Regions from separate parts of the Sanguibacter sp. Z41_6 genome, predicted to be linked through region 1. Evidence: riboswitches for the same ligand, from Rfam matches in the RefSeq annotation. Region 1 holds a riboswitch; the other holds the start of a gene.
The links. Region 1 has a riboswitch for thiamine pyrophosphate ahead of thiO (glycine oxidase ThiO). Riboswitches for the same ligand answer to the same signal wherever they lie in the genome.

Region 1 (7,468 bases):
GCTCACCCCGGCGAGCGCCTGGAGGAAACGCTGCTGGGCGTTGACGACCTTGAGCTGCACGCCGGTGGCGTCGACGAAGTCCTTCTCGACCTGCTCGGCCTCACCGGCCCGCAGCAGACCGTGGTCGACGAACACGCAGGTGAGCTGGTCTCCGACGGCCTTCTGCACGAGCGCGGCCGCCACGGAGGAGTCGACGCCGCCGGAGAGGCCGCAGACGACCCGGGCGTCGCCCACCTGCGCGCGGATGATCTCGACCTGGTCGGCGATGACGTTGCCGGGCGTCCAGTCGGGTGCGAGCCCGGCGCCGCGGTAGAGGAAGTTCTCGATCGCCTTCTGGCCGAGGGGCGAGTGCCTGACCTCGGGGTGCCACTGCACGCCGTAGAGGTGACGCTCCGTGTCCTCGAACGCGGCCACGGGCGAGCCGGCCGACGTCGCGAGGACCTCGAAGCCCTCGGGGGCGGAGTGCACGGCGTCGCCGTGGCTCATCCACGTCGTCTGCTGCTCGGGCGATCCCTCGAGGAGGGAACCGGGGTGGTTGATCTCGACGAACGTCCCGCCGTACTCGGACAGGCCGGTCTGGGCGACGGATCCTCCGAGCGCCTTGGCCATCGCCTGGAAGCCGTAGCAGATGCCCAGGACAGGGACGCCGGCGGTGAACAGCTCAGGGTCGACGAACGGGGCGCCCGTGGCGTAGACGGACGACGGACCGCCCGAGAGGATGATCGCCGCCGGGTCCTTCGCGAGCATCTGCTCGACCGTGAAGGTGCTGGGGACGATCTCGGAGTACACGTTGGCCTCGCGGACACGGCGCGCGATGAGCTGGGCGTACTGGGCACCGAAGTCCACGACGAGGACGGGGCGCGGCAAGGAGGTTGGGGTCTGCGTCACGACCCCAGGATAGTCGGCGCACGTCGGGCGGGGTTCAAGCGCCCACGACGGCGGCCCGGATCCTCCTCGTCGCCTCCGCGGGGTCGCTCGCGTCCGTGATCGCCCGGACGACGACGACACGACGCGCACCGGCGTCGAGGACGGGTCGCAGCGTCGCGAGGTCGATCCCGCCGATCGCGAACCAGGGCGTCGTCGGGGCGAGGCGTGCGACGTCCCGCACGGCGTCCACGCCGACGGCGGACCGGCCAGGCTTCGTCGGAGTGGCATGGACCGGGCCGACGCAGAAGTAGTCGACGTCCGGGTCGGCGTCCGCTGCTACGGCCTGCTCCCCGCCGCGCGTGGAGCGTCCGATGCCGACGGACGGGCCGACGAGGCCGCGCGCGACGGTGACCGGCAGGTCGCGCTGGCCGGTGTGCAGGATCTGCGCTCCTGCCGCTGTCGCCACGTCGGCGCGGTCGTTGACGGCGAGCAGCGCGCCCTCCTCCTCGGTGAGGGCGGCCATGAGCGCGAGCAGCTCGAGCTCCTCGACGACGTCCAGGGACCGGTCCCGCAGCTGGATGACGTCGACACCGGCCCGCAGCACGGTGCGGACGAACGCCGCGAAGTCCGCCCGGTCGCCGCGGTCCGCGCGCGCGTCGGTGCACAGGTACAGCCGGGCGTCGGCCAGGCGGCGGCGCACGGACGCGCGGGCCGCGAGAGAGCCCGTGGCGCTGTCGTCGGGCAGGGGGGCCGCGCCGTGCTCCGTGAGCGTCATGGGGCGTGAGTGTACTGTGGCTGACGCACGGGAGCCCCGCACACGGCGGGGCTGAGAGGGCGTCACGCCGACCGTCGAACCTGCTCTGGGTCATGCCAGCGAAGGGAGCACAGCGCATGCGCGCACCTGTCGATCGGTCCACGCCCGCTCGCCCCACGACGAGCGACGTCCTCGTCGTGGGGCTCGGCATCATCGGTGCCACGGCCGCATGGCGCGCCCTGCGCGCAGGCCTCACCGTCACCTGCCTCGATCCGGCGCCCGGCACCGGCGCCACCCACGCTGCGGCGGGGATGCTCGCACCGGTCACCGAGGCGAGCTTCGGTGAGGAGTCGCTCACCGAGCTCTGTGTCGCGTCGGCCGGGCGGTGGCCGGCCTTCGCGGCGGAGCTCGAGGACGCGACGGGCAGCCCCACCGGACTGCAGGCGTGCGGCACGCTGTCCGTGGCGTACGACCAGGCCGACGCCGCGCAGGGCAGGCGGCTCGCGGAGCTCCACCGGGCGCTCGGCCTGAGCTCCGAGGAGCTCACCGTCTCCCAGGCGCGGGAGGAGGAGCCGTTCCTCGGCGGCCGCCTGTCCGGCGCGTACCGGGTGGCCGGCGACCACCAGGTCGACCCCCGTGCGACCCACGCCGCGTTGCTCACGGCTCTCACGGGCTCGGGTTCGGGCGGGCGGACCGCGACCATCGTGCGGCACGCGGCCGCGCGCCTCCTGCGCTCACCGTCCGGCGACGTCGTCGGCGCCGAGGACAGCGCAGGCGGGACCCACCACGCCGGCGTCGTCGTGCTCGCCGCAGGTGCGGCGTCGGGCGGGCTGCTGGGCGACGTCCCCGAGGTCGTGCTGCCGACCCGGCCGGTCATGGGCGAGGCGCTCCGGCTCGACGCGCGCGGGACGGGCTTCGGGCTGCGCCACGTCGTGCGCGGGACGGTCCAGATGCGCCCGGTCTACGTCGTGCCACGGCCCGGCGGGGAGGTGGTCGTGGGTGCGACGAGCGAGGAACGCGACGTGCCCACCGCCACGGCCGGTGGGGTCCACGCGCTCCTGCGGGACGCGCGGGCACTCGTCCCGGGCATCGACGAGCTCACGTTCGTCGAGGTCACCGCGCGGGCCCGTCCCGGGACGCCGGACAACCTGCCCCTCATCGGCCGGACGTCCGTGCCCGGCCTCGTCGCCGCGACCGGCCACCACCGCAACGGCGTCCTGCTCACCCCGCTCACCGCAGACCTCCTCGACGACCTGTTCGCGGGCCGACACGGCAGTCCTCCCCCCGCGGTCGATCCCCTCCGCTTCGCGCTCACCGGAGCGGACCGATGACCCGCGGATCGATCGTCGTCAACGGTGAGGAGCGGGCGCTCGCCGGGCTCACCGACCTCCGGTCCCTCGTCGCGCTCTACGCGCCGGCCTGCGCGTCGGACGGTGCACCGAGCGGCGTCGCGGTCGCCATCAACGACCACGTCGTCCCCCGGGGACGGTGGGCGGGCACCGGGCTCACCGTCGGGGACCGCGTCGAGATCGTCACGGCGGTGCAGGGCGGATGACCGAGGAGCCTGACGCGTTCGTCGTCGCGGGAGTCACGTTCACGTCCCGCCTCGTCATGGGCACCGGCGGGGCACCGAACCTCCTGCACCTCGAGGAGGCGCTCGTCGCCTCCGGGACCGAGCTCACGACGGTCGCGATGCGCCGCGTGAGCACGCCGCAGCCGGGTGCTGCGGGCGGCGGCACGGTGTGGGACCTGCTCGCTCGCCACGGCATCCGACCCCTGCCCAACACCGCGGGATGCTTCAACGCCCGCGAAGCCGTGCTCACCGCCGAGCTCGCCCGCGAGGCGTGCGGGACACCGTGGGTCAAGCTCGAGGTCCTCGCGGACGACGTCACGCTCCTGCCGGACCCCATCGAGCTCGTCCGGGCCGCGGACGAGCTCGTCCGGGCGGGCTTCGTCGTCCTGCCGTACACCAACGACGACCCGGTGCTCGCACGCAAGCTCCAGGACGTGGGCTGCGCTGCCGTCATGCCGCTGGGCGCCCCGATCGGGTCGGGCCTCGGGATCCTCAACCCGCGCAACATCGCCGCGATCGCCGACTGGTCCTCCGTGCCCGTCATCCTCGACGCCGGGATCGGCACCGCCTCCGACGCGGCGCTGGCGATGGAGCTCGGGTGCGACGCGGTCCTGCTCGCGTCCGCCGTGACCCGGGCCGCGGACCCGGTGCGCATGGCCCGCGCGATGCGGCTGGCCGTGGACGCCGGGCGGCTCGCAGCCGGAGCCGGCCGGATCCCGCGCAGGGAGCAGGCGCTCGCGTCCTCCCCCACGACCGGGCTGCTCGACCTCGCGCTGTAGCGGCCCGCCGCCCACCGGGCCTGGTCAGTACACGGGCAGCCCGGGGTCGACCTCGTGCACCCACGCGAGGACGCCACCGGTGACGCTGCGCGCGTCCAGACCGCGCTCGCGCGCCGCCTCGGTCACCGCGAGCGAACGACCGCCCATCTTGCAGTAGAACGCCACCGGCCGGTCTCTCGGGAGAGCATCGAGCCCTCCGCCCGCGAGCAGCTCGTCCATGGCGACGTGGACGGACCCGGGGATCGCGACGATCTGACGCTCGTAGGCCTCCCGGACGTCGACGACGAGGACGTCGTCGCCCGTCGCGAGCATCGTGGCGAGCCGGGCGGCGCTCAGCTCGATGCCGTCGTCGGCCCTCGCGTCGTCCGTCGTCGCGGCCGGCGGGAGCCCGCAGAGCACCTCGTAGTCGACCAGCGCGACAACGGGCACGAGGTCGGGGTCCGGGTGGACGGTGAGCTGGCGCCACGTGAGCTCGAGCGCGTCGTAGACGGCCAGTCTGCCCAGGAGCGGGCGACCCGCGCCCGTGATGAGCTTGACCGCCTCGGTGACCATGACCGAGCCGACGGTCGCGCACAGCGCACCGAGCACCCCACCCTCCGCGCAGCTGGGGACGGAACCAGCCGGGGGCGGCGTCGGGAAGAGGTCTCGGTAGGTCACCGGCTCGACGCCTTCGGGCGGAGCAGCCCAGAACACGCTCGTCTGACCGTGGAACTGGAAGATCGAACCCCACACGTACGGGATCCCGAGCAGCGCGCACGCGTCGTTGACGAGATAACGGGTCGCGAAGTTGTCGGCGCCGTCGAGCACGAGGTCGTACTCCCGGAAGATCTCGAGCGCGTTCCCGGCATCGAGCCGCACCGGGTGCGTCCGCACCTCGACGTGGGGGTTGAGCGAGCGGATCCTGTCCCGGGCCGAGTCCACCTTGGGCCGGCCGACGTCGGCGACGGTGTGGATGACCTGACGCTGGAGGTTCGAGGTGTCGACGACGTCGTCGTCGACGATCCCGAGCGTCCCCACGCCGGCCGCAGCGAGGTAGAGCAGGGCGGGACTGCCCAGGCCCCCGGCTCCCACGACGAGGACACGCGCGTTCTTCAACCGGCGCTGCCCGCTCGTGCCGAGGTGGGGCAGGCTCAGGTGCCGCGCATACCGGGCGAGCTCGGCGGGCTCGAGAGGGGCGGACTCGGCGACGAGCGGCGGGAGGGCGGCCGTCGGGCCGTCGGTCGCGCGACGGGCTGCGCTGCCTGGCGTGGTGTCGGTCATCGAGGCCCCAATCGGCAGGGAGGAGTCCTGCGACTCTACCGAGCGGGGCGCGTCACAGACCGCCCCTGCGTCACGAGCACGTGTACCCACCGGCATCGAGCCCCGCGGCCTCCTCGAAGTAGTTGCCGCACGGGTCCACACCGGCTGTGACGTAGAGGAGGGCGAACGTCGGACCGAAGAGCTGCCACTGGTGCACGTGCTCGCGCTCGTGCGCGATGAGGTCGCGGCCGAGGTCCTCGCGGGACCGCCTGGTGAGGTAGGTGTCCCCGTATGTCGTCCCACCTCGCAGGACGAAAGGGACGTCCACGTCGAAGCAGACCCACAGGGCCTGCTGGATCTCGCACGTGCCCCCGTTGAGGACGGCCGCGACCCGCTGATGGAGGCCCGCCACCGCGGCGAGCCCCGTGCGGGACACGCGACAAGCCCACGCACCCGCCTCCGCCGGACCGTCCGGGCAGAGATAGCCCGCGTACGGCCCCGACCGGTAGTCAGGCGGGTCGTGCGAGGTCGCAGCGTCGTCCGGAGGCGGGTCCGCCCGGGCGGACCCGTCGACCGACCACCCAGGGGCGAGGGCCGGTCCGCCTTCCTGCACGGGCCCGTGCGCCGCGATCCCGGCAGCGAGCAGCGCGGGAAGGACGCCGCCGAGGCGTCGGGCACGTCCGCCCCCAGCCCACGCGCTCCCCCCGCGCCGATGCACGAGCGGTCACCCGTTGCGAGCGGCGGCGATCCTCGCCTCGGCGTCGCGGTGCACGCGCCGCTCGACGACGAAGGACAGGACCGGCACGACGCCGCCGAGCACGAGGACCACGAGCCGCGTCACGGGCCAGCGCATCTTGCTCCACAGGTCGACGACCGTGATGAGGTACACGACGTAGATCCACCCGTGGGCGAACGGGATCCACGCGATCCATCTGGCCGAGTCGTCGCTGATCTGCACGAGGTACACGAGCACCATCTCGACGACGAGGAGCAGCAGCATGACACCGGTGACGTACGCCATGACCCGGTAGCGCGTGAGTGCGCCCTCCGCGGCGCGGATGATCTTTGCGCGCGGATCGACCGCAGGTGCTGACGTCATGAGGACCTCCCCGAATATTCCGTCGCTCCGTGTCGGAGCCACGACGTAATGTTACTGACCGTGCTTTCGCTCCCCCGCCCGGACCCCGGGACACCGCCGTCCTCGTCCCCCACCCGCTTCCTGCTCTGGCTCGCGCGCCAGCAGCGGGGGATCCTCGCTGGCTCCATCGCCCTCGGGATCCTCACCTTCCTCGCCTCCGCCGTCTCACCGTTCGTCCTCGGCCGCGCCCTCGACGAAGGGCTCGAGAAGGGCGTCGGCCCCGAGCTCCTGCGCTGGGCCGCCCTCATGCTCGCAGCCGGCCTCACCCAGGTGGTCGCCGGCGCCGTCGGGCACCGGCTCGACGTGCAGAACTGGCTGCGCGCAGCGTTCGCGACCACCCAGCTCGTCACGCAGACCGTGGGACGCAGCGGCGACGCCGTCACCGCCACGATCCCCACGGGCGAGGTCGTGGCGACCGTCGCGACCGACACCAAGCGGCTCGGCGAGTTCTTCTTCAACTGCGCCCGCCTCATCGGTTCCCTCGTGGCGTACGCCGCCGTCGCCGTCCTCATGCTCGTCACGTCACCCGTGCTCGGCGTCGTCGTCGTCGTCGGGCTGCCGCTCGTCGCCGGGATCCTCGGACTGCTCGTCAAGCCGCTGCACCGCCGCCAGTCCGTGCACCGGGAAGCCTCCGGCGCGCTGACCACCCTCGGAGCGGACACCGTCTCCGGGCTGCGGATCCTGCGCGGCATCGGCGGTGAGAGCGTCTTCACCGACCGGTACCGCGAGCGCTCGCAGGAGGTCCGGCGAGCCGGGGTCCGGGTCGCGCAGACGCAGTCCTACCTCGATGCGCTCCAGGTGCTGCTCCCGGGGCTCTTCGTCGCCCTCGTGCTGTGGCTCGGCGCGCACCAGGCCCTCGAGGGCACCATCACGGGCGGTCAGCTGGTGACCTTCTACGGCTACGCCGCATTCCTCACGTGGCCCCTGCAGAACCTCACGCAGTCGCTGCAGATCACCACGCGCGCCGTGGTCGCCGTCCGCAAGATCTCGGCGGTGCTCGCCGTCGTGCCGTCGACCGGCGCCCAGCCGGGCACGGCCACCGCGCCGCCCCCCGGCGCGCCGCTCCTCGACACGGTGACGGGGATCGAGCTGCGCCCGGGGCGCCTCGTCGCGCTCGT
Region 2 (7,468 bases), on a different contig from region 1:
GGCCGGGCCGCTCCCCCTACGCAGCGCCGACGTACGGGCCCGCGGAGGGAACGCCCTCGCCCGTGCCGTCGTCGGCACCGGGCGGCACGCGGCGTCGCGGTGACGGCGCGCGGCGTCCTGCCGACGGGGCACTGCGCCCCGCCGGCCGGAACGGCCTCGCGGTCGCCGCGATCGCCGTCCCGTTCACGGCACTGGGACTCGCCGCCCTCCTCGGCGTCGTGTTCGGGATCGCCGGCCTCGGGCAGATCAGACGCGCTCGGGGCCGGGGCGATCGGCAGCGGGGTCGTGGTCTCGCGGTCGCCGGGATCGTCGTGGGCGCGACCGTCACCGCGCTCTGGGTGGCGGGCATCTGGTTCGTCGTCGACGCGGTCCGGTTCGGTGACCGCAGCGAGCTCTACTCCGACCCTGCTCGCGTCGACGCGCCGACGGAGATCTATCTGTGGGACGTCACCCCCGGCCACTGCCTCGACGCGTCGCTCGCACTTGGCAGCCGAGTCACCGTGACGCCCTGCGACGAGGCCCACACCACCGAGCTCCTGTCCCGCGTCCCGGTCCAGTCGGCACCGGGCGGCGGGTACCCCGGCCGCCCCGGGATGCAGCGCGAGGCCGCCGCCGCGTGCGAGAAGGAGCTGGCGGCCCTCCCACCCGCGTCGGCCACCCTGTTCCGGACGGTGCCGGTCGCCCCGACGTCCGGCCTGTGGGCCGACGGCGAGACGGAGGCGTGGTGCTTCGTCACGTCCAGGCACGGGCCCGTGACGGGGACGATCGCCGCGGACGACGTCGCTCTCGCACACTGATCACCCGCGGCCGCGCGATCGACGGCGCGGGGGACGGGCCCGCGGACGAGGACCAGCGACGATAGTCTTCTGAGAAGTCATCGCGTCCGCCCGGCGGACACGTCCCGAAGGCGGTCGATCACCCGTGACGTCAGTCCCTCCCCCGCCACCGCCGCCCGGGCAACCCACACCCGGCCCTCGGCGCGACGCGGTGCCACCGCCCCCGCCGCCATCGGGCACCGCCCCGCCCCCGCCCCCGCCGTCGTCGTCAGCGCCGTCGTCGTCAGCGCCGTCGTCGTCAGCGCCGTCGTCAGCGCCCGGGGCTGCGTACGGGGCTCCCGACGTCCCTGCACCCACCGCCCCCGCGGCACGTCGCCGGGGACGTCGGACCCTCCTGGTGGCGGTGGGGGTGGCCGTGATCGTGCTCGTCGGTGTCGGCGCGTTCCTCCTCCTCGACCGCGGACCGAGCATCGAGCCGCTCGAGGCCGAGGTGACGGAGGAGGTGGAGGTGTCCTCCCAGCAGGTCGTCGTCGGGAACTGCTTCGACGCACCGCGCACGGGGCGCGCCGTGGACACGGTGACGGTCGTCCCGTGCGACGAGCAGCACCCGTCGCAGGCCGTCGCGGGAGTGACGTACGACGACGCCGACGACTACCCGGGGACGCGACCGCTGCGTGAACAGCTCGCGGAGGTGTGCACCCAGGACGCCGTGAGCACAGGCACGTTCGACCCGGACGACCTCAGCTTCTCGTTGTGGTTCCCGAGCAAGGACTCGTGGGCCGACGGGGACCGGACCGGGCTGTGCGTCGTCACGACACCCGAGGGCACCACGATCGGCGAGAGCATGGCCGCGCAGCTGTGACGGGCGCCGGCCCCGGCGCTACGCCTGGGTGACCGGCAGGTAGACGCGGCCGCCGGCGTCCTCGAACTCTCTCGACTTCTCGGCCATGCCCACCTCGATGGCATCCACCGTGGTGAGTCCGTTCTTCTCGGCGTACTCGCGCACGTCCGCGGAGATCCGCATGGAGCAGAACTTCGGTCCGCACATCGAGCAGAAGTGCGCCGTCTTCGCGGGCTCGGCGGGGAGCGTCTCGTCGTGGAACGCCCGCGCGGTGTCCGGGTCGAGGGACAGGGCGAACTGGTCGTTCCAGCGGAACTCGAACCGGGCCCGGGACAACGCGTCGTCGCGCTCCTGCGCGCGCGGGTGCTGCTTGGCGAGGTCCGCGGAGTGCGCCGCGATCTTGTACGTGATGACCCCGGTCTTCACGTCGTCGCGGTCCGGCAGACCGAGGTGCTCCTTGGGCGTGACGTAGCAGAGCATCGCGGTGCCGGCCCGGGCGATGATCGCCGCGCCGATCGCCGAGGTGATGTGGTCGTAGGCCGGGGCGATGTCGGTGGCGAGCGGGCCGAGCGTGTAGAACGGCGCCTCCTCGCACAGCTCCTCCTCGAGCCGCACGTTCTCGACGATCTTGTGCATCGGCACGTGGCCGGGGCCCTCGATCATCACCTGCACGCCGTACGACTTCGCGACCCTCGTCAGCTCTCCGAGAGTGCGGAGCTCCGCGAACTGCGCGGCGTCGTTGGCGTCCGCGATGGAGCCGGGGCGCAGGCCGTCGCCGAGGGAGAACGTCACGTCGTAGCGACGGAAGATCTCGCACAGCTCGGCGAACCGGGTGTAGAGGAACGACTCCTCGTGGTGCGCCAGGCACCACGCCGCCATGATCGCACCACCGCGGGAGACGATCCCGGTGACCCGGCGGGCGGTGAGCGGGATGTAGCGCAGCAGCACCCCGGCGTGCACGGTCATGTAGTCGACGCCCTGCTCGCACTGCTCGATCACCGTGTCCCGGTACACCTCCCACGTGAGCTTCGCGGGGTCGCCCTTGACCTTCTCCAGCGCCTGGTAGATCGGCACCGTGCCGACGGGGATCGGGGAGTTGCGCATGATCCACTCGCGCGTGGCGTGGATGTCCTTGCCCGTGGACAGGTCCATGAGGGTGTCCGCCCCCCACCGGGCTGCCCACACCATCTTCTCGACCTCCTCCTCGATGGAGGACGTCACCGCGGAGTTGCCGATGTTCGCGTTGATCTTCACGGCGAACGCCTTGCCGATGACCATCGGCTCGAGCTCGGGGTGGTTGCGGTTCGCGGGGATGACCGCGCGCCCGCGTGCCACCTCCGAGCGGACGAGCTCCGGGTCGACGCCCTCGCGGGCCGCGGCGATCCGCATCTCCGGCGTGAGGATCCCGGCACGGGCCCACGCGAGCTGGGTGCTCGCACCGTCGACCGGCTCGGGCCGTTCCCATGCGTCGCGCGTCGGGGCCAGACCCGCGACGACGTCGATCGCCGGGGCGTCCGGGGAGTCGTCCGTGTACGGGCCGGACGTGTCGTAGAGGTCGAGGTGCTCGCCGTTGCTGAGGTTGACCCGGCGGACGGGGAACGTCAGGCCCGGTGCGTCCGGGACGGGCAGGTACACCTTCGACGATCCCGCGATGGGACCCGTGGTGACGGTCTGGGTGGTGACAGGCGTGCGCGCAGCATCCATCGTGCTCATCGAGCTTCTCCCTACGCCGGCATGATCCGGACAGGTTCGAACGGTCGGCGGCGCTGAGCCGCCCTCTCAGCTCGCTGCTGCGAGCTCCCGTGCATGTGTGGTTGTCCGGACACCGTACCCCAAACCGGGCACCCGCTCAGGCAGTAGTCTCGACGATGACGACGCGCGCATCTCCGCGGCGAGCATCGTGGCCCACCACCGGCAGGAGCAGACATGCGTGGGACAGCAGCAGCCGTCTGGCAGACCGTCCGCGCCGAGCGCCGCCGCCTCGTCGCGGACCTCACCGGGCTCCGCGGCGAGCAGTGGCGCGCACCGTCGCTCTGCCCGGGCTGGGACGTGCACGACGTCGTCGCGCACCTCGTGGACACCGCGCGCACCGGCCGCGTCTCGTTCGTCCGCGACCTCGTCGCCGCCCGCATGGACTTCGACCGCGCCAACGAGCGTGGCATCGCACGCCAGAGGCGGGCGGACCCCCGCGAGACGCTCCACGCCCTCGAGCAGGCTGCTGACCTCACCCGGACACCGCCGGTCAATATCGCGACGCGGCTCGTCGAGGCGATCGTCCACGGCGAGGACGTGCGGCGACCGCTCGGCATCGTCGGGACGTACCCGCCCGACGACGTCGGGGCCGCGCTGGCGTACCAGCTGCGCACCCCCGTGTCGTTCGGGGGCGGAAAGGAACGAGCCGCCGGGCTGCAGCTCGTCGACGCACGCACCGGCGCCACCTGGGGGACGGGCGACGAGGTCCGCGGCGACCCGCTCGACCTCCTCATGGCCGTCTCGGGCCGCCCCCTCGACCCCGACCTGCTGGTCGGCCCTGGCGCCCAGCACCTCACGGCCGCCCCAGGACCCACCCGACCCGGAGGAGAGTAGACATGGCCACGCGCGACGACGACCACCTCTGGACCCTGGTCCACGCCGAACGGGCCGCGCTGGCCGACGACCTCGCGAGCCTGGGTGACGACCAGTGGCGGCACAGCACCCTGTGCGGAGCGTGGGACGTCGAGGACGTCGTCGCCCACCTCGTCGCCGCCGCGAGCACCGGGACGTGGAGGTGGGTTCGCAGCATCGTCGGCGCACGCTTCCGCGTCGAGGTGCACAACGACCGCCGGATGCGCGAGCACCGCGGGAGCACACCGGCCGAGACGCTCGCCCGGTTCCGCGCTGTCGTCCCGAGCACGACCGCGGCGACGAGCCACACCCCGGCCTACCTCGGCGAGGTCCTCGTGCACGCCCAGGACATCCGCCGCCCGCTGGGACTCTCCCCGACCCCGAGCATCGAGGCACTGACGCCCGTCGCAGAGTTCTACGCGCGGCGCGACTTCGCCGTGCCGAGCCGCACGCACACGGCCAGCCTCGAGCTGCGTGCCGACGACGGGCCGTTCCACGCCGGCTCCGGGCCCCTCGTCTCCGGTCCGACGCTCGCCCTCCTCATGACCATGGCCGGTCGGCCCGCCTACCTCGACGAGCTCACCGGCCCCGGAGTGCCCGAGATCCGCCGCCGCATCACCTGAACGTCAGGCGTCCTGAGCTCGCCCGCACGGAGGTCCGGTCAGCGCACCGTGAGGACCAGGCCGCCGGACTGGGCCGAGCTGGGACCGGCCACCGCGTCGTCCGCGCCGTCGACGAGCACCTGCTCCGCGCCGACGTCGACCGGGTGGTCGACGACGACGGTCGCCCCGTCGCCCACCTCGCCCGAGAGCATGAGCCGGGCGAGCTGGTCGCCGATCTGCCGCTGCACGAGGCGACGCAGGGGCCGCGCCCCGTACGTCGGGTCGAACCCTTCGATGGCGAGCCACTCGCGCGCCGCCTGGGTGACGTCCAGGACGATGCGACGCGACTCGAGGCGCTTCGCGAGCTCCGCCACCTGGAGGTCGACGATCCGTGCGAGGTCGTCGAGACCGAGGGCGTCGAACATCACGATCTCGTCGAGGCGGTTGAGGAACTCCGGCTTGAACGCGTCGCGGACCGCCGCCATGACGGCCTCCCGGCGCGCGGCGTCGTCGAGCAGCGGGTCGACGAGGTACTGGGACCCGAGGTTGGAGGTGAGCACGAGGATGACGTTGCGGAAGTCGACCGTGCGCCCCTGGCCGTCGGTGAGCCGCCCGTCGTCGAGCACCTGCAGGAGGATGTCGAACACCTCGGGGTGCGCCTTCTCCACCTCGTCGAGGAGCACGACGGAGTACGGACGCCGCCGGACGGCCTCGGTGAGCTGACCGCCCTCCTCGTAGCCGACGTACCCGGGAGGCGCACCGACGAGCCGGGCGACGCTGTGCTTCTCGCTGTACTCCGACATGTCGATGCGGACCATCGCGCGCTCGTCGTCGAACAGGAAGTCGGCGAGCGACTTCGCCAGCTCGGTCTTGCCGACGCCGGTGGGACCGAGGAAGAGGAACGAGCCCGTGGGCCGGTTGGGGTCCGACACCCCGGCGCGGGCACGACGCACCGCGTCGGACACGGCCGCGACGGCGGCCTTCTGGCCGATGAGGCGCTGGCCGATGATCTCCTCCATCGACAGGAGCTTCTTGCTCTCGCCCTGGAGCAGGCGGCCCGCGGGGATGCCCGTCCAGGCCGAGACGACCTCGGCGATCTCGTCCGCGCCCACCTTGTCACCGACGAGGCGGGGCAGCGCGTCCTCGTCCGACTCGGCCTCCCGCTCGGCCTCCTCGGCTCCGGCCAGCTCCTTCTCGAGTGCCGGGAGCTCGCCGTACCGGATGCGCGACGCCGTCTCGAGGTCGCCCTCGCGCTCGGCGCGGTCCCGCTGGGACTCGAGCTCGTCCTTGCGCTTGCGCAGCTCGCCGACGCGGTTGAACCCGCCCTTCTCCGCCTGCCAGCGGGCGGTGAGGGCCGCGAGCTCCTCGCGTCGGTCGGCCAGGGTGGCGCGCAGCTCCGTGAGCCGCTGCTTCGAGGCGTCGTCCTCAGCCTTGGACAGCGCGAGCTCCTCCATCTCGAGGCGCGTCACGGCTCGCTGGAGGGTGTCGATCTCCGTCGGGGACGAGTCCATCTCCATGCGCAGCCGGGACGCGGCCTCGTCGACGAGGTCGATCGCCTTGTCGGGCAGCTGGCGCCCGCTGATGTACCGGTCGGAGAGCGTGGCCGCCGCGACGAGCGCGGCGTCGGAGATCGTCACCCGGTGGTGCGCCTCGTAGCGGGAGTTCAGACCACGCAGGATGGCGATGGTGTCCTCGACCGAGGGCTCACCGACGAACACCTGCTGGAACCGCCGCTCGAGGGCCGGGTCCTTCTCGATGCTCTCGCGGTACTCGTCGAGCGTCGTGGCGCCCACGAGGCGCAGCTCGCCCCGGGCGAGCATCGGCTTGAGCATGTTCCCGGCGTCGATGGACGAGTCCCCGCCACCACCACCCGCGCCGACCACCGTGTGCAGCTCGTCGATGAAGGTGACGACCTCACCGTCGGACCCCTTGATCTCCTCGAGCACCGCCTTGAGGCGCTCCTCGAAGTCGCCCCGGTACTTGGCGCCCGCGAGCATCGCGGCGAGGTCGAGCGAGATGAGGCGCTTGCCCTTGAGGGAGTCCGGGACGTCGCCCGCGACGATGCGCTGGGCCAGCCCTTCGACGACTGCCGTCTTGCCGACGCCGGGCTCGCCGATGAGGACGGGGTTGTTCTTCGTGCGCCGCGAGAGCACCTGGACGACGCGTCGGATCTCGGCGTCCCGCCCGACGACGGGGTCGAGCCGACCTTCGCTCGCCGCCTGCGTGAGGTCGAGACCGTACTGCTCGAGCGCCTTGTACGTGCCCTCGGGGTTGGGTGAGGTGACGCGCTTGTTACCGCGCACCGCGGGGATCGCAGCAGCGAGCGCGTCCCGGGTGACCCCCGCACGACGCAGCAGGTCCGCGGTGGGGGACGGCGCCGCCGCGAGCCCGAGGAGCAGGTGCTCGGTGGAGAGGTACTCGTCGGTGAGGTCGGACGCCTCGGTGCGCGCGTGCTTGAGCACTGCGGTGAGGGCGGGCGAGACCGTCGGCTCCGCGACAGCGTTGCCGGTGACCGTCGGGAGAGCGACGAGGGCACGGCGGACGTCGGCGCCGATCGCCTGCGGGTCCGCACCGATCTCGCGCAGGAGACCGGGAGTGGTGCCCGTGGTCTGGGCGAGCAGGGCGGCGAGCAGGTGGACGGGCTC

Region 2: another riboswitch for thiamine pyrophosphate. It lies ahead of thiC (phosphomethylpyrimidine synthase ThiC); the one in region 1 lies ahead of thiO (glycine oxidase ThiO).

The regions. Positions count from the first base shown of each region.
Region 1 is NZ_JCAQIF010000003.1:503,033-510,500, forward strand. It holds gene guaA (glutamine-hydrolyzing GMP synthase) at 1-888, opposite strand, end outside; gene thiE (thiamine phosphate synthase) at 923-1,642, opposite strand; TPP riboswitch at 1,668-1,751, shown strand; gene thiO (glycine oxidase ThiO) at 1,759-2,952, shown strand; gene thiS (sulfur carrier protein ThiS) at 2,949-3,176, shown strand; gene AC54T1_RS09950 (thiazole synthase) at 3,173-3,973, shown strand; gene moeB (molybdopterin-synthase adenylyltransferase MoeB) at 3,998-5,233, opposite strand; gene AC54T1_RS09960 (Fe-S oxidoreductase) at 5,304-5,648, opposite strand; gene AC54T1_RS09965 (DUF3817 domain-containing protein) at 5,937-6,311, opposite strand; gene AC54T1_RS09970 (ABC transporter ATP-binding protein) at 6,360-7,468, shown strand, end outside.
Region 2 is NZ_JCAQIF010000001.1:291,149-298,616, forward strand. It holds gene AC54T1_RS01380 (DUF4190 domain-containing protein) at 1-797, shown strand, start outside; gene AC54T1_RS01385 (septum formation family protein) at 1,186-1,638, shown strand; gene thiC (phosphomethylpyrimidine synthase ThiC) at 1,657-3,330, opposite strand; TPP riboswitch at 3,322-3,431, opposite strand; gene AC54T1_RS01395 (maleylpyruvate isomerase family mycothiol-dependent enzyme) at 3,544-4,203, shown strand; gene AC54T1_RS01400 (maleylpyruvate isomerase family mycothiol-dependent enzyme) at 4,206-4,844, shown strand; gene clpB (ATP-dependent chaperone ClpB) at 4,883-7,468, opposite strand, start outside.